2 regions of the Lysinibacillus sp. NPDC097162 genome follow, and region 2 is predicted to be linked to the other one. Evidence: predicted binding sites of a transcription regulator. Region 2 holds the regulator's gene; the other holds the start of a gene.
What was found. Region 2 encodes CtsR, which represses protease genes until heat stress. Its sites were predicted from a motif close to ATGGTCAATAAAGGTCAAACA; they were not measured.
Positions count from the first base shown of each region.

Region 1: ACIQXW_RS19220 (ATP-dependent Clp protease ATP-binding subunit) is a predicted target of CtsR. The motif match lies at 7,851-7,871, and genes of this name have one in related genera.

Region 1 is NZ_JBIWDT010000005.1:187,638-197,926, reverse strand. Features, by position in the region: gene ACIQXW_RS19260 (fumarylacetoacetate hydrolase family protein) at 91-993, shown strand; gene ACIQXW_RS19255 (YisL family protein) at 1,222-1,590, shown strand; gene ACIQXW_RS19250 (alpha-amylase family glycosyl hydrolase) at 1,983-3,449, shown strand; gene ACIQXW_RS19245 (DegV family protein) at 3,744-4,601, opposite strand; gene ACIQXW_RS19240 (Cof-type HAD-IIB family hydrolase) at 4,694-5,500, opposite strand; gene ACIQXW_RS19235 (prolyl oligopeptidase family serine peptidase) at 5,626-6,390, shown strand; gene ACIQXW_RS19230 (metal-sulfur cluster assembly factor) at 6,444-6,752, shown strand; gene ACIQXW_RS19225 (Crp/Fnr family transcriptional regulator) at 6,972-7,667, opposite strand; gene ACIQXW_RS19220 (ATP-dependent Clp protease ATP-binding subunit) at 7,932-10,058, shown strand; gene ACIQXW_RS19215 (YjzD family protein) at 10,115-10,289, opposite strand, start outside.
Region 2 is NZ_JBIWDT010000006.1:64,455-74,743, forward strand. Features, by position in the region: gene ACIQXW_RS19770 (ATP-dependent Clp protease ATP-binding subunit) at 1-63, opposite strand, end outside; gene mcsB (protein-arginine kinase McsB) at 53-1,162, opposite strand; gene ACIQXW_RS19780 (UvrB/UvrC motif-containing protein) at 1,159-1,701, opposite strand; gene ACIQXW_RS19785 (CtsR family transcriptional regulator) at 1,715-2,185, opposite strand; gene ACIQXW_RS19790 (magnetosome magnetite crystal formation protein family) at 2,516-2,821, opposite strand; gene ACIQXW_RS19795 (class I SAM-dependent methyltransferase) at 2,946-3,623, shown strand; gene corA (magnesium/cobalt transporter CorA) at 3,765-4,727, shown strand; gene ACIQXW_RS19805 (hypothetical protein) at 4,896-5,105, opposite strand; gene ACIQXW_RS19810 (protoglobin domain-containing protein) at 5,440-6,750, shown strand; gene ACIQXW_RS19815 (acyl-CoA thioesterase) at 6,803-7,282, opposite strand; gene ACIQXW_RS19820 (aldehyde dehydrogenase family protein) at 7,352-8,779, opposite strand; gene ACIQXW_RS19825 (hypothetical protein) at 8,821-9,072, opposite strand; gene ACIQXW_RS19830 (DUF3969 family protein) at 9,194-9,424, opposite strand; gene ACIQXW_RS19835 (DUF3969 family protein) at 9,375-9,539, opposite strand; gene ACIQXW_RS19840 (hypothetical protein) at 9,820-10,035, opposite strand.

The sequences.
Region 1 (10,289 bases), on a different contig from region 2:
TTAGCAACATTAAAAATTGTTATCGTAAAAGTAAGGTAATTTATATCATATTGTTGTATCATGTAGAAAAAAGAAGGAGCTCTTAAAATCATGAAAATTTTATCATTTAAATTAGGTGGACATGTAAGCTTTGGACCAAAAGTAAAAAAAGAAGAAGCGGTATGGGATGTACTCGCTATTCAAAACGAACTTCAAGTTCTCCCTTCTTTTTCAAGTTCAATTGTCGATGGTATTGCATTAGGCTTCGATTTTGTTGAACAGATTCGTAAATTAGTAGAGGCAGCAGAAAAATCAGATCGTGCTAATAGCTTCAAGCGTGAATTTACAGCGATTGAATGGTTATCACCAATTCCACGTACGCCAAAAAACATTATGTGTATCGGTAAAAACTATGATGAGCATGCAAAGGAAATGGGTGCAGAAGCAGCACCAATCGATTTAATGGTATTTACGAAGTCTCCAACAGCGATTGCTGCGGATGGCCAAACATTATCTATTCATGCTGATCTTTCTTCAAAAATGGATTATGAAGGTGAACTTGCAGTTGTCATTGGTAAACGTGGGAAAAACATTCCGAAAAACTTAGCCTTTGATTATGTATTTGGCTACACAATTGCGAATGATATTACAGCGCGTGACCTGCAAGATAAACATAAGCAATTTTTCTTAGGAAAAAGTCTTGAAGGCACTTGCCCATTAGGACCATACCTTGTGACAAAAGATGAAATTCCAAATCCACAAGAGCTAACAGTTGTAACAAAAGTGAATGATGAAGTACGCCAAAACGGTACAACAAAAGATATGATGTTCACTGTTGAAAACCTTGTATCAATTTTATCGCAACACGTAACGTTAGAGCCAGGCGATGTCATTTTAACAGGTACACCAGCAGGCGTAGGGAAAGGCATGAATCCTCCGCAATTTTTAAAAGCAGGTGATACAGTGAAAGTATCAATTCAAGGTATCGGTACGTTAGTCAATCATTTTGAATAATATGTATAATCCGCGCGAGTGTAAGCTCCGCGGATTTTTTAATTTGTTTTTTGTAAAGCCCTTTTCTAGGTGGTGGAAGAATCCCAAAAATGCAATGAATTTAGTTAGGTTTAGCCACCTTCGAGGTGTAATTGATTCAATTTCGTGAACACAATTTGTAATATTTGAAACCATTTCCACCACATGATAGGATATAGTTTGATAGAAAAAAAATGAGGTGGGACAAACATGGATTTTTTAACTAACCAAACACATTTACACATTACAACTTGGGTAGTTGGTATCGTAATCTTTTTAATCGCAGCACTTAGTGGTAAGCAATCAAAAGGCTTACATATGACATTACGTTTATTTTACATTTTAATTATCATTACTGGTGGGGCATTATTTATTGAAGCAATGGATTTCGGCCAAGGAATGCTTTATGGCTTTAAATTTATTGGCGGTATTTTAGTTATTGGTATGATGGAAATGGTATTAGTCCGTCAAAAGAAAAACAAGCCAACAACAATGTTCTGGATTTTATTTGTAGTGTTTTTACTAATTACACTGTTCTTAGGGTTTAAATTACCAATGGGACAACATTTCCTTGCATAATGATTAACAAAAGCCGTGATGCAGTCGCTTCACGGCTTTTTTTTTGAAAGTGCCAGTCACTCAAACAATTTTGAATTTTCTTGAATTTATAATCTGCGGGAGCATATAAAATGTATGACACGGGCATTCTGCGCATTAGTAAGGTTGCGGCTGACACTGTGCCCACGGAAAGCACCGCCGTAGCGGACAACAACGGCATAGCCAAAATTGACTGTAGTCAAACAACACTTTTTCTCAATGGTCTCTGTCTTTTATTATTGAAGTTGGCTTAATTTGACACCTTTTTGTCTTAATTCATTTTGCATTTCAGGAAAATATTTTGAAATGATAGCTACGTAGCTGTTTTATTTGGTAAAATGACGTTGGATTGCTTTGAAAGAGAGGGAATAAAAGTGAAATTTAAGAAGTGGATAGGCGCAACAGCCGCATCGCTTTTACTGGCAACTTCATTGATTGGTGTAACACCAGCTCATGCGGATGAAGTTCAAACAAGAACGATTGCAGAAGAAAGCATTTTTGATTTACTCGTTGACCGTTTCTTTAATGGTTCAGGCACCAACGATTTTGATACAAATACGCAAGACCCAACGAAATTTGCAGGCGGTGACTTTACAGGTCTACAAGATAAACTAAAATTTATTGGAGAAATGGGCTATACGATCGTATCTATCGGAACAATTTTCGATACTGAAATATACGATGGCTCAATGCCAACAAGCTATAGTAAAATCGAAGAGCATTTTGGAACAGCAGAAGAATTTCAAAGTGTAGTGAAGACATTTAAAGAAAAAAATATGTCGATTATGGTTGACTTTCCCTTAAATAATGTAAGCCCTAATCATGAGTGGGCACAGGATGCAGCAAAACAGAACTGGATTGCCTCTACAGATAATGGACATATTCAATGGGATTTAACAAATAAAGATGTACAAGCTGCTTTAATTGAATCAGCGACAAAATTTGTTTCTACATATGATGTTGGTGGCATACGTTTAACAAATATTGCGGATGCCGATTCTGCATTTCTTAATGCAATGATCACAGCATTAAAAGATACAAAAAAATCATTATATATTATTTCAAATGAAGAAAGCGATGCAAATTTTGATGCAAGCTTCTCGCCAGAAACAGCAGAAATTTACCGTAATATGTTTAAAAATGTCGATAAAGACTCTTCAAAGCTAATGGAGCCTTTTACTAGTGAGAAACCAACGCAAATTATGATTGATTCATTGCAAACGCATCGTTTTACATTCGATTCCGCATCTGAAAATATGTTCCCTCCAACACGATTAAAAATGGCATTGGGAGCGTTATTTATGATGCCTGGAATTCCGGTTGTTCAGTATGGTACAGAAATTGCCATGAACGGGGAAGTGAAACCTGACACACATCAATTATACAATTTTAAAACAGATGAAGAGTTAATTGATTATATTAAAAACGTACAATCTTTACGTAATCAATCAGCGACATTACGTAAAGGTGATTTTGAAGTCATTACAAATGACAATGGTTTACTTGTGTTTACACGAACATCCGATGAAGAGCAATGGATTATTATGGTGAACAATACGGGGAAAACACAACGTGTCGATTTAACACCAGAGCAAATTGGTGAAGGCAAAATGCTAAACGGTATTTTACAAGAAGAAAAGGTACGTATAAATGAAAAAGATGTGTACCCTGTCATTTTAGACCGTGAAATTGTAGAAATATATCAAGTTAAAGACGATGAAGGGCTAAACATTCCTTACATGGCTGCGCTTGGATTAGTCTATGTTGTATTTATTGGCTTCGTCGTTGTTATAATTAAACGAGGTAAAAAACGTCGTCAAGAACAAGACGCTGCAAAATAAAATTAGCCAAGAGGCTGGGACAAAACTTTAAAAGAGGAACAAAACTGTTAGTAAATTCTTTTACAGTAGATAAAATTTAGAAGAGAGCATTAGTTGATGGTAGCAAAGGCGGTGACTCCTGCGGGAACGCACGCAGCGTAAGAAGCAACAAACTGCGCGCTAGCGAGGGTTGCGGCTTACGGTGTGCCCGCGGAAAGCAACCGCCGTAGCGGACATCAACGGCATAGTAAAAAAAGTGTTAGATTGATTGAAATCAATCTAACACTTTTTCTCTTATGTCCTGTTCTCAATATGCTATGATTGGTAGCTTTTATTTGTAAAGAAAATAGCGATTGTACCTGGTCCAACATGAGAACCGATAACTGAGCCAATCATTGTCATTTGAACTTCTTTTGGCGCAAATTTTTCCTGTATGGATGCCTTTACTTCGTTAGCAAAGGCCGTATCATCACTATGGCTAATGCCGACAATTTTATTAGAAAAATTACCACCACGCTCTTGCATTAAATCTAACATACGCGCAATCGCTTTTTTACGACCACGTGATTTTTCAATCGGTACCAGTTTGCCATCCTCGACATTTAAAATAGGCTTAATGCTAAGGAGTCCACCAAGAAATGCACTTGCTTTTGAAACACGCCCCCCTTTAGCAAGGTAATCTAAATCTTCCACTGTGAAAAGATGTTCCATTTGTGAAGCGAGTGAAGAGACTTTTGTTTCAATTTCTTCAAGCGAAGTACCTGCTTTCCTCAGTTGAACGGCTTCTTGAACGATTAAGCCGTGACCTAAAGAGGCACATTTTGAATCGATAATTGCTAGCTTTAGTGTAGGGTACTGCTCAATTACTTGGTTGCGTATCATTAAAGCTGTACTATACGTACCTGACAATTCAGATGAAAAGGCGATATAAATGCCTTGCTCACCGCTTTTTGCAAGCTCTTCAAAATGTTTTAAAAAGAGTTCTGGTGAAACTTGTGAAGTTTTTGGATGTGCACCTTGTCGGATAGCGTCGTAAACTTCTTTAGAATCAATTGATATGACATCATCATATTCGTTGTTATTTACTTGTACACGTAACGGAAGTAGAATGACATCATTCTCTTCGTAGTAAGACTTCGGCAAATCACATCCACTATCAGTAAAAATTTTCATCATCTTAACCTCCTAAAAAACTGTATTTATTAGTAATGCTTACTTCTCCCTATTTTTAAATGGCTGAAAAAAGGGGAATTACTACTTAACTATCATAATTTTAAGCGCTCAATAAGTATTTTAGCAATGCCATCTTCATTATTCGTCGTTGTAATTTCATTGGCTATGTTTTTTAAGCTAGTGATGCCGTTACCCATAGCGACGCCAATACCGGCATAATCAATCATTTCTAAATCATTGTCCTCGTCACCAAAGGCGATAATACGCTCACGCGGAATACCTAAATCTTTAGCTACATGTGAAATACCGACAGCTTTATTTAAGCCACGACGGACAATTTCAATAATATGAAGCGGTGCACCCCAACGACGATGCTCTATAACTTCCGCATGAACTGCTTGTAAATGGTCTCGAATAATCATGGAATTAGTTTCGTTAGCTTGAATTAGGAGACTTGTTGGATTAACTAATAGGTTTGTCGAAATATCACCTAACGTAATTTTTGGGTTACCCATGTTAAAAATATTTAGTATGCGATCATCCTCTGTATGCACATAAATGTCATCCTTCACTTCAGCTATAATATTTTCATATTCATAGCTATTAACAGAATCAACAACCTCTCGTACAACGTTTAAGTCAATCGGTGTATGCATTGTTTGCCAAGCAGCATTTTTAGGATGGTGGACATAAGCGCCATTAAAATTCACAATAGGTGTTGTTAAACCAAGCTCATGATAGTAGATATCACTTGCACGATAAGGACGACCTGTGGCAATCATAACCTGATGCCCTTGTTCCTTAGCCTGCAATAATGTTTGTTTTGTTTTTAAAGAAATTTGTTGTTGGTCCGTTAATAACGTACCATCTAAATCTAAAACGATTAAATGCGGTTTCATTGCTTGTTGCCCCTTTCCTATATGTTTGAATAGTATCTCTTTGTAATCCATACGTCAAAATTTTGTCACATTGAAAAAAGTTTGCTAACATAAAAAAGGTTAGACAAAAGTTGGGAGTGACAAGAATGTTAGTAAAGAATGAAATTTGGGGACATATTCCTTTGTTACATATATCGACAGATAATATGAATGAAAATACCCCGGTAGTAATTTTCTTACACGGCTTTATGAGTGCAAAAGAACATAACTTACATTATGCATACCAGTTAGTAAATAAAGGGGTGCGTGTCCTATTACCAGATGCAAAACTTCATGGTGATCGCAGCGAAGGATTAACAGAGACTCAAATGAATTTACATTTTTGGGATATCGTCTTAAATTCTATTCATGAAGTAGAGCAATTATATAAAGAATTAAAGAATAAGCAATTAATAGCTAACAATAAAATTGGTGTAGCGGGCACTTCAATGGGTGCAATCGTCACATCTGGCTGTTTAAAACGTTATAATTGGATTCAAACGGCAGCAATATGTATGGGAGGCCCTGGTTTTATTAAATTAGGTGCCTATCAATTGCAACAAATGGCGAAAAACGGAGTGAAATTTCCGATGTCAGAGCAAGAAGTACAAAAAACGAATGAACTTCTCGCAAAGTATGATATCAGTTTAACACCAGAACAATTCGCTGGACGCCCTGTATTCTTTTGGCATGGTGAGCATGATAAAACCGTACCTTTTAATGATACGTATAACTTTTATTTAACATTACGTGCATACTACGATGAAAATCCGAGCAACTTAAAATTTATTACAGATAAACATGCTGGTCATACTGTAACACGTGAAGGTATGTTGGCGGCAACCGATTGGCTTGCACAGCATTTGGCATAATAAGAAGCATCTGCTATGATTAAGTTAACACTGTGACGAAAGGAGAAATACAGATGGATCAAGATATGAAAGACAGCATGTTAAGTGCATTAGAAAACGTAATCGACCCTGAGCTTGGTATTGATATCGTCAACTTAGGTTTAGTATATGATGTAGATTTAGATGACGAGGGGTTAGCAACAGTTACAATGACATTAACTTCAATGGGTTGCCCAATGGGACCGGTTATTGTCGATCAAGTAAATACAGCTATGAGTGAACTACCAGAGGTGAAAAGTACAAATGTAAATATTGTATGGAACCCACCTTGGTCAAAAGATAAAATGTCTCGCTATGCGAAAATGGCATTAGGTGTCCGCTAATAGATTGACTTCTAACAATATGAATAAAAAATCCCTGCTTGCACATAACTGTAAGCGGGGATTTAATATTTATTTTGCTTTAGCAGAAGTCCTTCGCTTTTATAAGTAGGGAAGACATGCCAAAGAAGCACTGCATTCACTGAGAATTAAAATTATTGCTTAATTAATCGTTAATGAAACCTACGCATGTCTCAAATATGTCACGCCGTTGTTGATATATTAGTCAATACGGCAAATTTGCAATGGGCAGTTTTCACAGGCAATTTCATTTTTTAAATATTGTAAATTAAGAATAGTAATATAGCCTTTTTCGAAGGATAGAATGTGATGTTTTTTAAGATCGTTCAACATTCGGTTAATCATTTCTCTACTTGTAGCACATAAATTCGCAATTTCTGAATTTGTTAATGGAAAGTCGATAAAAATTGACTTATTTTCTAATGGCTTCCCATACGTATTTGAAAGGCGAATTAGCGTAGAAAATAAAGCACCTTTTTTACCATTTAACACTAAATCACGTAGACGGCTTTGATATTTTAAATTTTCTGTTTGCAACCATTTCATATACTCTACCATTAAATGTGGCTGCTCCACTAATAGATGCTCTAATGATTTACGACTTAAAACATACAACGTTGAAGGTTCTAAAACTTTAGCTGTCATCGAAAAATAAGTGAGGTTACAAAATAATGAGCCTTCACCAATTATACTATCAGGACCGCAAATTCGAATTGTTAATTCCTTTCCATTTTCGGTTTCCTGGCTAATCGAAATAGCCCCTGTTTTAATATAATAAATTTCTTTAGCTCGTTCCCCTTCTAAGAAAATTTTACTATCTTTATTCACTTTAATAAAAACGCCATTATTTTTAAAAAGTGCATGCATTTTCTCTTGAATATTATCCATTAGTACCATATATCAAACACATCTCTTTCTTTTTGTAATAAAAATTACCTGTATTACAAAAGGATGACGATAATCATTTCGATATACTAAAACAACGAAACATACCACTATTATAACGTAATTTTCCATTTTTCAGTAAAATATTTTTGAGCTTTTTTTTTGCTACGATTTGTCGATTGTTGTAAAATAAAGTTAGTCAAAAAAGGTCAAACTTTTAATGGAATCAGAATAAGGGTAAAGATATAAAAAAGAAGAGAGAAGAGGAGTGCTACAATGCAATTTCAACAAACTGATGATAAAAAACCATTAGAGCAATTTGGTCGTAACTTAGTTGAAGAAGTAAAAAACGGCAAAATGGACCCTGTAATTGGACGTGATGAAGAAATTCGCAATGTGATTCGAATTTTAACGCGTAAAACGAAAAATAACCCGGTCTTAATCGGTGAACCAGGAGTAGGTAAAACAGCCATTGTAGAAGGGTTGGCACAACGTATTGTGAAAGGTGATGTTCCAGAAGGATTAAAAGAGTGCGTATTGTACGAGCTTGATATGAGTGCATTAATAGCTGGTGCAAGTTATCGTGGTCAATTTGAAGAACGATTAAAAGGCGTACTAAAAGAGGTAAAAGAATCTGAAGGGCGCATTATTTTATTTATCGATGAAATCCATACAATTGTTGGTGCTGGTAAAACAGACGGAGCAATGGATGCTGGAAATATGTTGAAGCCTATGCTTGCGCGTGGGGAACTCCACTGTATAGGCGCTACTACGCTAGACGAATACCGTATGTATATTGAAAAAGATCCAGCTTTAGAACGCCGCTTCCAACAAGTGCTTGTTCGTGAACCGTCTATTGAAGATACCGTTTCTATTTTGCGTGGTTTAAAAGAACGCTTTGAACTGCATCATGCAGTACGTATTCATGATCGGGCTATTGTAGCTGCTGCAGAGCTTTCAAATCGCTATATTACAGAGCGTTTTTTACCAGATAAAGCGATTGATTTAATTGATGAGGCATGTGCGATGATACGAACAGAAATTGATTCGATGCCGCAAGAACTAGATGCGGTGACTCGTCGTATAATGCAGTTAGAAATTGAAGAACAAGCATTGCGTAAAGAAAAAGATGAAGCTAGTAAAAAACGTCTTGAGCAATTACAAGAAGAGTTAAAAAAGCTTAAAGATTCATCAGAAGGGATGCGAAAACAATGGGAAGCAGAGAAAGAAGCATTGCAAGGCATCCAGAAAAAACGTGAATCACTTGATAAATATCGTCGAGATTTAGACGAAGCGGAAAGTAAATATGATTTAAATAAAGCTGCTGAATTACGACATGGCAAAATTCCTGCGCTTGAAAAAGAGATTCAAGAGATGGAGAAACATCTAGAAAATGGTAGTGAGACACGTATTTTGCGTGAAGAAGTCACATCTGACGAAATTGCATCAATTGTATCTCGTTGGACAGGTATCCCTGTAACAAAGTTAGTTGAAGGTGAACGTGAAAAATTACTGCGTTTAAAAGATACGTTACATGAACGGGTTGTAGGACAGGATAATGCTGTTCAGCTTGTTACAGAAGCAGTATGGCGTGCCCGAGCAGGCATTAAAGATCCACATCGCCCAATTGGTAGCTTTTTATTTCTAGGGCCAACAGGTGTAGGTAAAACTGAGCTCGCTAAGGCACTTGCTGCACAGTTGTTTGATTCCGAGGAGCATTTTATTCGAATTGATATGAGTGAGTATATGGAGAAACATAGCGTATCACGTCTTGTTGGTGCACCTCCAGGCTATATCGGCTATGAAGAGGGTGGACAATTAACTGAAGCGGTTCGTCGTAATCCGTATTCTGTCGTATTACTCGATGAAATTGAAAAGGCTCATCCTGATGTAGCGAACATATTATTGCAAATTTTAGATGATGGGCGCATTACAGATAGTCAGGGACGAATGGTGAACTTTACAAATACCGTAATTATTTTAACATCCAATATAGGCTCTAGCTATTTAATGGAAGCACAAGAAGATGATGCTGGAGTTGAGGATTTAGTAATGGCAGCGCTGCGTCAGCACTTTAAGCCAGAACTTTTAAACCGAGTGGACGATATTATTATGTTCCATGCGTTATCTGAAGAACATTTCACTGCGATTGCTTGGAAATATGTTGAGCAGCTTGTAAAACGTGTAGCTGAGCAGGAAATTACATTAGATGTTGCTCAAGAAGTAATAGATTGGGTTGTTGAACAAGGAGCAGATCCGCAGTTTGGGGCACGTCCATTAAAACGCTTTGTACAACGGTATATTGAAACAGCAGTTGCCAAGGAGTTATTGCGTGGCGAAGTACTACCAGGAGAGACTTTGCATATTAAAATGCAAAATGGTCAGTGTGTAGTCGAAAAATAACAAATAGAAAAAAACCTGTTTCGCATTAGGCGAGACAGGTTTTTTTATGATATTGATTAATGGTGGTCTGCAGCTTCTGGAGTTGGCTCGTTTGGAATGATTGCGCCAATAACAAAAATAAGTACAGAGAATACCAATGAAAGGATCGCACCAGTTTGGAAATCAAATGGTACTCCGATTACAGCACTTACTACGTAGTTTAACATTGAAACTAGTAAGAATGACCATATG
Region 2 (10,289 bases):
TGCCTCTTCCTGTGCAAGCTGTAATACTTTTTGTGCGCGTTGTGTAAAACGATTAAACATCATATGAATCCTCTCCTTTTCCCCCTATAATAGGCTTACTCTTAGTTTCTAGAAATAATGCCTCTCGCAACATTTTTGCTCGTGCTCTATCTCGCTCAGCAGGCGGTAAAACCTCACCTGCATAGTGCTGTAAAAAACCTGGTTGCATGCTGACAACGCATTCGTTTAAAGATGTTGCTTTAATATTATCAATCAACTGCAAATCCACTCCTAAACGTACATTTGATATGCAAGTAGCAGCTTCTTCACTCGTTAAAATTCGAGCATGTGTTAATGTCCCTAAAGCTCTGTATACACGATCTTCTAAAGCAAGTTCCGCCTTTTCCATTAGCTTGCTTCTTGCTTGTCGTTCTTTTTGAATTATTTTTTCTGCAACACTTTGGATGTCTGCTAAAATGTCTTCTTCTGTTTTTCCTAGTGTAATTTGATTTGATACTTGATAAATATTCCCTAAATTTTCACTACCTTCACCGTATATACCCCTAACGGTCATCCCTAAACGAGTCATTGCATTGATGATTTGATTCATCTGACCTGTCAGTGTAAGCGCGGGAAGGTGCATCATAACAGAAGCACGTAATCCAGTACCAATATTGGTTGGACAACTTGTTAAATATCCAAAAGTATCACGAAACGCATATGGCAAGGCTCCTTCTAAGGCTCGATCAATCTTATTTGCTTGCTCGTAGGCCTTCTGAAGTTGAAAACTCGCCGTCATACATTGAATGCGTAAATGGTCTTCTTCGTTCACCATAATGCAAATAGATTCATCCTCAGACAACAACATAGCGCCGACTTGCTCTTTTTTTGCAAGCTGTGGACTAATCAAATGCTTTTCAACTAAAATTTGTCGTTGTAACGATGTTAAATCTTTTATAGAAAAATAAGAATATCTTTCTTGAAGCTTGGAACTGTCCTGTATTGCGTGGGTGACAGCCTGCTCTACCTGTAATGCTTCGTTTTCCGAGAAAACTAAAGGGAAACGAAAACCATCTAAGTTCCTCGCAAGGCGGATGCGTGTACTAATGACGATATCTGAATAATCATCCTCCATATCCATCCAGGCAGGTGTAGCACGCTCTAAAAACGATTCAATCATCATGACACATCACCACCTTCGAATTGTAGCTGTTGCTCAAGATTTTTTGCCTCGTCACGAAGCTTCGCCGCTTCCTCAAATTGTTCCTCGTCCACTGCAGCCTTCATGCGTTTTCGAATATCTTCAATTTGCTTTTTAATGACAAAAACATTGTTTTGAGCACCAGGCATTTTACCTATATGCTGTGGTCCTGCTTGAATACGATTAAACAGCTTTGGCAAATGCTCGCTAAACGTGTCATAACAACTAGGGCAACCAAATTTACCCTCTTTTAAAAATCGCTTATACGTAAATCCACATTGTGGACATGTTTGTTGCTGAGGTGGCGCTTGCTGTTTTTCACCGACTTTTTGCCATGTAGGTGAGCCAAACCAGTTGGATAATAATTGTTGAATCGATACAGGCTCTTGTTTAAACTCTGCATGGAACGGATGGAACTGTGATGCACAGACATCGCAATAATGGTGTTCCACCTTCTGCCCATTTTGTACTTGTGTCACAGTTACTGTCGCATTGCGCTGCTTGCAATGTTCGCAAATCATTTCCATCACCTCTTTATTTTTGCTTTTCATATTTAATGGTTGTTAACATCGCTCGCAAAATTTTTGCACGAATGCTATCCCGTAAAGGTAGTTGTAAATCTAAAGTCGAACGATCAACCGCTGCTAACATTAATTTCGCTTCTCGCTTCGAAATTACCTGCTCATCAATCAAACGATATACAACACCCTCCGCAACCGTTTGCGAGGCTCCCCCTTCAATTTGCAAGAGCACATCATCTATCAAATCAATTTGTGAGTTTGCACGGACACGTAAAATACGAATGTATCCACCGCCACCCCGTTTACTTTCAACAAGGTAACCCCGCTCAGCTGTAAATCTTGTATTAATCACATAATTTATTTGTGAGGGCACACATTGAAATTTATCAGCAATTTCACTACGTTTAATTTCAATATGCCCTTCTCCACCTAATTCAAGTACTTGCTTTAAGTAGCCTTCTATGATGTCTGAAATATTACGCACTTTAGGAATACACCTCGCTTACCTCACTGACTTTGACTATCTTTGACTATCTTTGAGTATATTATACAAAACGCTTGAAAATAATTGCAATTATTTCGCACAATGATTTGTGTAAAGCGCATTGTTTAACAGATTGTCTTCAAAAAAACAGACGGCAGGGACATATTAACTTAATCATGATGTACTTTTATATCTGTGTAAAAAAGGGAGTTGGCGATTAAAAAAGGCTTGTCCCTAATAATTAAAATTGATTTTGCCTATAATGTACCCTTTTTGCTTATAGAAAAAACGCAAGCATATGCACATAGCATATACTTGCGTCATTAAAAATTATACCCAGCGTCCAACTATCGGGTAACGCCAAGGTTCCTCTGAAAATGCCTTCACGATTCCGATAATAGGTACGATGTAAACCATAGCGATGAAAATTAGTAAGAACGGTAAACCGATTAATACAAAAGATAGGATACTAGCAATTACAATTAAAATGCCCATCACGATTTGGAACAATAAAGCTTGCACCGAAACACTTTTCACTTCTTCATCTGAACTAATTAGGAAAAATAAAATCGGCACTAAAAATGGCGCAAAAAACGCGCTGGCATGTATGATTACCTTAGACCATTTTGTTTCCATATATATCAACCTTCCTTTATGGTATGTCATTATTATTAATACTACTATTTACGGAACTATACGCTAAATAGTTTCAAATGCTGCGTAAATTTTTAAAATTTTTTTGAAAGGTATGTGATACTAGATGGAATTTAATAGCACACTTGCTAACGAATATGAAAAAGGCATCCGACGTACATTACCAAGTTACGATGCCATGCTGCGTTTAACGAAAGCTTTTTATCAATCCGCACTACAAGAAAAAGCTAGTTTTTTAGTTGTTGGCTCTGGTAGTGGCAATGAAATTATACAGTTAGCTGAGCAAAGACCCGATTGGTCATTTGTCGGAATAGATCCTTCTGAAGCGATGTTGGAAATTGCAGAAAACCGTCTTCAATCATTATCAAATGATATTTCTTTACTACAAGGTACAATACTAACTGCAGCGGTGCCTGCTACGAACTTTGATGCGGCTAGCTGTATACTAGTACTCCATTTTATTGAATCATATGAGGAGAAACTTGCTACATTAAAAGGAATTGCACAACGCTTAAAATCAGGTGCACCATTCGTCCTTGTTTCTAAATACGGTCAACTGAACTCAACTGAAACAGAGCTGCAATTTGAACTATGGCGCGCGTATTGGCAACAGCATACAAAACTTTCAGCATCGGAATTAGCTAGTATGGAGCAATCTATCCGCTCGCTTTCATTTATGCGTGAGGAGGCGATAGTGACACTCTTACAACAGGCAGGTTTTTCACAGCCTTCGAGGTTTTTTGCAACGACACTATTCGGCGGTTGGATATGCTATAAAGAGTAACTTTTATCCGTATAATATAGTAGTGTACTATAAGTTCATGAGGTAATGATCTTCCGTTGATTGTCTCCTCTTCCTTCTCTGCTTTAAAAGCGAGACTTCGTGCTTACTTAATACGAGATAAACAGATTTGAGGTGAATGCCATGATTCGCACGATGGCTATGACGAAAGATCAACAATTAATAAAGGACTTCCCACTTGAGGACATAAAGCAAAACGATTATGAGTGGTATTGGGTAGATTTTAATTGCCCAACTGCAGAAGAGGAGCTTTTGCTCGATACATTTTTTCATTTCCATCCACTTGCAATCGAAGACTGCTTAATGCGTTTACAGCGACCAAAGCTCGATTTTTATGATGATTATCATTTCTTCGTTATTCATAAATTGAATGAAGTAACATTAATTGCTGAGGAATTAAATATTTTTGTTTCCGATCATTTTATTGTTACATTCCACAAAAATGAAGCGGCCGAAATTGAAAAGGTACAGAAGCTTTTAGAAGAGCAACCGAAATATTGGGAACGAGGCACTGTTTTTCTGACCTATCAAACAATCGATAAAATAGTCGATAGTTATTTCCCACTTGTTTATAAAATTGAGGATCATTTAAATGCACTTGAAGATGAGCTGACCTATCAAAGTAATGTGAATGCAATGCAAATTGTTTTTGAATTCCGTAGTGATTTGCTCCATTTACGGCGTACGATTTTACCAATGCGTGACCTATTGTACCGAATACTTAGTTCCTATCGCTTTGCCCTTAAAAAATCGGAAAGAGCCTACTTCGGTGATATTCACGATCATTTAGCAAAGCTTACAGAAATGGTCGAATCTAATCGTGAGCTTACAGCAGATATGCGCGATAGCTATATGGCCATGAGCTCTAGCCGTATGAACGGCATTATGATGATGTTGACGATTGTCTCCACCATTTTTATACCCTTAACATTTATTGCGGGTGTTTACGGCATGAACTTCGATAATATGCCCGAACTTCATGGACGCTACAGCTACTTTATCGTGCTTGGCATTATGCTCTTGCTTGCACTATCTATGCTAGCATTTTTTAAATCTAAAGGCTGGTTCAAACTATTTAAACCATAAGTGTATTGAACCGTCCTAAAACTCACTTACAAAAAAATCCGCGCACACTTCTGAGGAGAAATAGGGCATGAGTATTAGCTAAATGCATTGGCAAAAAGCCCTACTCATACTTTGCCCACAGAAGGCAGTCGCGGATTTAATTAGGGACATAGATGTCTCCAAAATTATTTAATATGGACCTCGATCATCCACTTTATTTTCACCTTGTTGCGGGAATAAAAAGTATGCTAGCACGCCCGATACTATCGTTGCACAAATTGTTATCAATAGTTGGTTTAGGTCGGGTACATCTGCATAATATTTGGTTAACATATAAACAGATCCAATTGCTACAATTACCATCACAGGAATTACAAACTTAAAACGTTTCTTCTCCATGTAATACCTCCTCAATACTATTTTTCTCTCACATGCATTTATTTGTAAATCCAAACAGTTCGTATTTTACATGTTTCCTAAATGAAATTCAAATTGCGCTATTTCTACAAAAAATTAGTATGTAGCAGGTAATCCGACAAACGTCAGCCTTATAAATAAAAAAATAATAAAAAAATATAGAAATATCGGAAATTTTTAACCAAATATACTACAAAAAATAGTAGAATAGATTTAATACCATATATTCACCAAATTTACAAACCTAACAATATATATACAATGAGTCTTCAATTATTATCATTAATATGGATTTATAAAGAATGGAGCAGACACAATGAGTTGGTTTACAAAGAAGAACAATTATGGTTATTCAATTACATTAACACCTGAGGAGTTTAAGCAACACGTACAATTAGATGTTTCAAACTATCCTAAACTACAAAAACAATTACAGTTATTAGACTTAACAACTGAAGATTTAGCTATTATTAAACAATTACAACCTTTAGTGAAAAATGTCATTCCTGAAATGGTCGATCAATTTTATGCAGCGATTAGCTTAAGTCAAAACTTATTAGATATTATTAACAGAACATCACAAATTGAACGTTTAAAGGTGACTTTACATAAGCATTTAGGCGATATTTTCGAGAGTCACATTAATGACGAGTACATTAAAGAAAGAAAAGCAATCGCTGAGACACATGTTCGAATTGGACTCCAATCAAAATGGTATATCGCTTCATTCCAATCACTAACTTCGACTTTTACAAGCTTTGCGAATGATTTAGATATTTCAAAGCATGATGCTATACGTGCCATCAATGCTTTCTGCAAAATCATTAACTTCGAACAGCAGCTTGTTATCGAAGCATACGAAAAAGAAGAAGAACGTATTCGTAGTGTGGCAGATCAAACAAAGCATGCACTTGTAACTACGATTCAAAGTACCGCTGAGGAGTTAAATGCGATAAGTGAGGAAACAGCCGCTTCCCTTTTAGTTATATCTTCGCAAACGGATGATATTGCAGTAGCAACTAAACAAGGTTTAAACTTCGTTGCAGATACGCAGGACAAATCTAAACGGGGGCAGCAGCAATTACAAGAGCAAAATGAATTAATCCACGTTATTTTGCAAAGTGTTAATGGCCTTGAAGTGACGATGAACCAGTTACGTACATCTTCGCAAAAAATTTCTGAAATTGTCGGGCTTGTCACAGGCATCGCTGACCAAACTAATTTATTAGCACTCAATGCTTCAATTGAAGCTGCTCGTGCTGGGGAACATGGGAAAGGCTTTGCTGTCGTAGCAGAGGAAGTCCGCAAGCTTGCAGAAGAAACAAAAAATGCGGTACAAAATGTGTCACACCTTATTAAAGAAACAGAAAGTAATATTTCAACAATGGCAAGTTCTGTCGTCAATGTTGACCAGAAAATCCAACATAGCGTTGATACACAAACAAGTTTATCTGAATCATTCAATGATATTGCGGATGCTGTATCAGGCATTCAACAACAATATGTAAACACAGCAAGGGATATTTCAGCAATTTCTACTTTAATTACAGAGCTATCACAGGGAGCTACACTCGTTTCCTCTTCGTCAGACTCATTAATTAATGTTGTAAATGAATTAAATATTTAACACAAATAAAAAAGGAAATTGACTGCATCGTGTCAATTTCCTTTTTGTTTATTTAATGTGCCAACGCACGTTTTTGCTTGCGATGCTCTCGTCGAGCAGGGCCTGTTTCAAACAGTCGTTTTTCCGCATCCGTTTCTGGGAAAATTGCAGGAATGGCCTTTGGTTTCCCACTATCATCCACTGCAACCATCGTTACAAATGATTCGGTTGTTAACTTTTCTTCGCCTGTTTCAATATTACGAGAAATAACGCGGACATAGACTTCCATAGATGAATGCCCTGTGGATGAAACAATACTTTCAATTTCAAGAATATCACCTACATGTGCTGCTGATAAAAAATCAACAGAATCAATGGAGGCTGTTACAACATGTCCTTTTGCATGCTTCATCGCTGTAATTGCAGCAATTTCATCAATATAAGCTAACACTCTTCCACCAAAAATGGAATTATGATTATTAGTATCAGGTGGTAACACAAGACGCGTCTGAAGTGTACGCGATTGGCTCATTGGTACAGCATTGGTTGTCATAGTTCTTGTAACTTCCCTTCATGTATTATTCTTTCGTCATCGTATCGTAGAAAAAGAATTGATGCAAATTTAGAAGGATTTTTTCATCGTAATAAACTTCATATCGGTCATTTCTTCAATCGCCCATTTAATACCTTCTCGACCATAGCCACTCATTTTTATGCCGCCATAAGGCATATTATCAACTCGGAATGTTGGAATATCATTTATAATAACAGCACCTGCTTGCAATTCATCAGCAGCATACAATGCATCTGGTAATACATTCGTAAAAATTCCTGCATTTAAGCCAAGTTCCGACTCATTCACTAGTCGAATTGCGTCGTCTAATGTTTCATATGAAACAATTGAGACGATTGGTGCGAATGTTTCCTGACAAACAACCTTCATATCAGCAGTTACATTTGTCATAACTGTTGGCGTTAATGTACGTTCTGTAAACGTTCCACCCGTCGCAACTACAGCACCTTGAGTTTTTGCCTCTTCAATCCATTCACGAATTCGGCTAACCTCATTTGGGTTGATCATTGCACTGACATCTGTATTTTTGTCTAGCGGATCACCAACAACAAGTTTTTCTGTTTGCGCTACAAATTCCTTTGTAAACGCATCTATAATTGAGGAATGTACATAAATACGTTGTAAAGAAATACATACTTGTCCAGCAAAGCTAAATGCTCCGCTAACACAACGCGCAATAATTTTATCAATAGGTGTCGATGGCTCAACAATAACTGCTGCGTTTGAGCCTAGCTCTAATGTTACTTTCCGCAAACCTACTTTTTCTTTAATACCTAAACCAACCTTACCACTTCCGGTAAAGGTCACCTTTTTCACGAATGGATGCGTTACGAGTGTATCACTTAGTTCGCCACCACTACCTGTAACGATTTGTAATGCACCATCTGGTAGTCCAGCTTCCTTAAATATTTCCGCCATCACAATTGCACTAAGTGGTGTTTGTGTTGCCGGCTTTAACACGACTGTATTTCCAACCGCAAAGGCAGGTCCCAATTTATGTGCGACTAAATTAAAAGGAAAATTAAACGGAGTAATTGCAGAAATAACGCCTAATGGCTCACGCTTTGTCCAGCCAATTCGATCACCAGCTCCTGGCGCGGCATCCATCGGTACCGTTTCACCTTTCACCTGCTTAGCTCCTTCGGCTGCAAACTGATACGTCGCTATTGTACGTTCAATTTCAGGTAAACCTGCTGATATAGGTTTGCCCGCTTCTTGCGCTAAAATTTCCGCCAATTCGTCTTTTCGACGTCGCATAATGTCGACTACTTTATATAATATTTCGGCACGTTCGTAGGCGGTTGTTTTTTTAAATGAAAGAAATGCATCTTGGGCACCTTCTATGGCTTGTTCAACATCTGAAACAGATGCCTTTGCAACCTTTGCAATTACCTCACCGTTATAAGGTGACGTTAATTCATAAGTTTCCTTAGCATCTTGCCACTGTCCATTTATCCAAAGCTTTGTTTCGTTCATCTTCAAATACACCTCCAAATAATCTGTTCTTCTTTAGTTTATCATGAAGTGCTCGAATTTGACGCTACTGCGGCTGCTGTAACTGCGGATATCATCATTGCCTGCTGTGCTTGGATTAGTAATTCAATAGAAGACATAATAGCCATTGACAGTGATTGTTGTACTTTTGCCATATCATAAATAGCGATTTGTACAGCCATAAACAATACAAATTCCCGATGCCACTTCAACAATTTCATTCCCTTTAATTCATGATATAAATCAACAATTTGCTGAAGTTGACCTTTAATCATTTGAAAAATTAATCTTTGTATAACACAGTATAGAAAAAGCAGCTCGTTTAGCATGATAAAACGAGCTGCTCTAGAGAAGTACCAATTGTCCTCTTTCTACTACTACTTAAAATCAAATGAATCAATTTATTGATTCATTAACTTTATTTCGAAATTTATATGCTTTTCTTTGTTCTAATTGAGCAATACTTTCATATTCAATTTCGCTTAAACTTTCAAATAATTTTTCAGACATTAGACTCACTATATCTTCTAATTCAGTGCCTAAGTGAATAATTTCTAATATTTCTTTTGAAATTCCTTTAGAACTGTAATAAATCCATAGTATATGGGTTAAATAAAACTTTTTCAGTTTCTTCGATTGTTAATAAATCTTTTTTTAAAGCCTCAATTAAACCTATTAGATTTATGAGTAGTAGTTTTTCTAATTCTTCGTTATTTGTAGTATTCAATAATAATTTATTCATATTTAATTATTTCACACTCCAACCCTGCTTAGCTTTAACATCAGGTTAGTTCTAACTACTTTTACTTCACTTATTTTTCATGACTAAATTGGGTTATAATCTGTTCATTAGGTACCCAATTAAAGAGTTATCATGTAAGACACGTAATTGGATGACGATCCTTCATTTCTTCAATAATGTGATAACAATCTGGATAAGTTGGCATTCCTCCATTATATCTTTTCATTTTTCAATAGCGTATTTAATGCTTTCTCCGTACCATCTTGCTCCATCATATTTGCTACCCTATCGATGTTCGCAATGGCGACATCCACGAAGTTTGTTTTTTCATTTCTTCTACAGCATCTTTATATTTTTCCGAATCAAACACTTTATCCGAGGCAACATATGTGCTGGCAATAGCTAATATAATTTTCCGATCCACTGTCCAGCCTGCAACTTTCGAAACTGCCTCCACAGTTTGTGAAAATTGGTTTTCAATTATAACAATATTCATCTTCAACACACTCTTTTTCACTATTTACGTAACATTCTGTCGAAAAGATTCAATCGTTTTGTAATAATTAACATAAAAAGTAAACATAATTTAATGTTTGTAAATAGGTATTATATGGTTTAATTAATATAAACAAAGATGAACGGGGGCTATATTATGATTGAACGGACAATCAGAAAATTACTATTAACCCAGACCCTACAAGAACGATTACAACGTTATTTATTATTGCGAAACTCCCCAAATAACGTAAA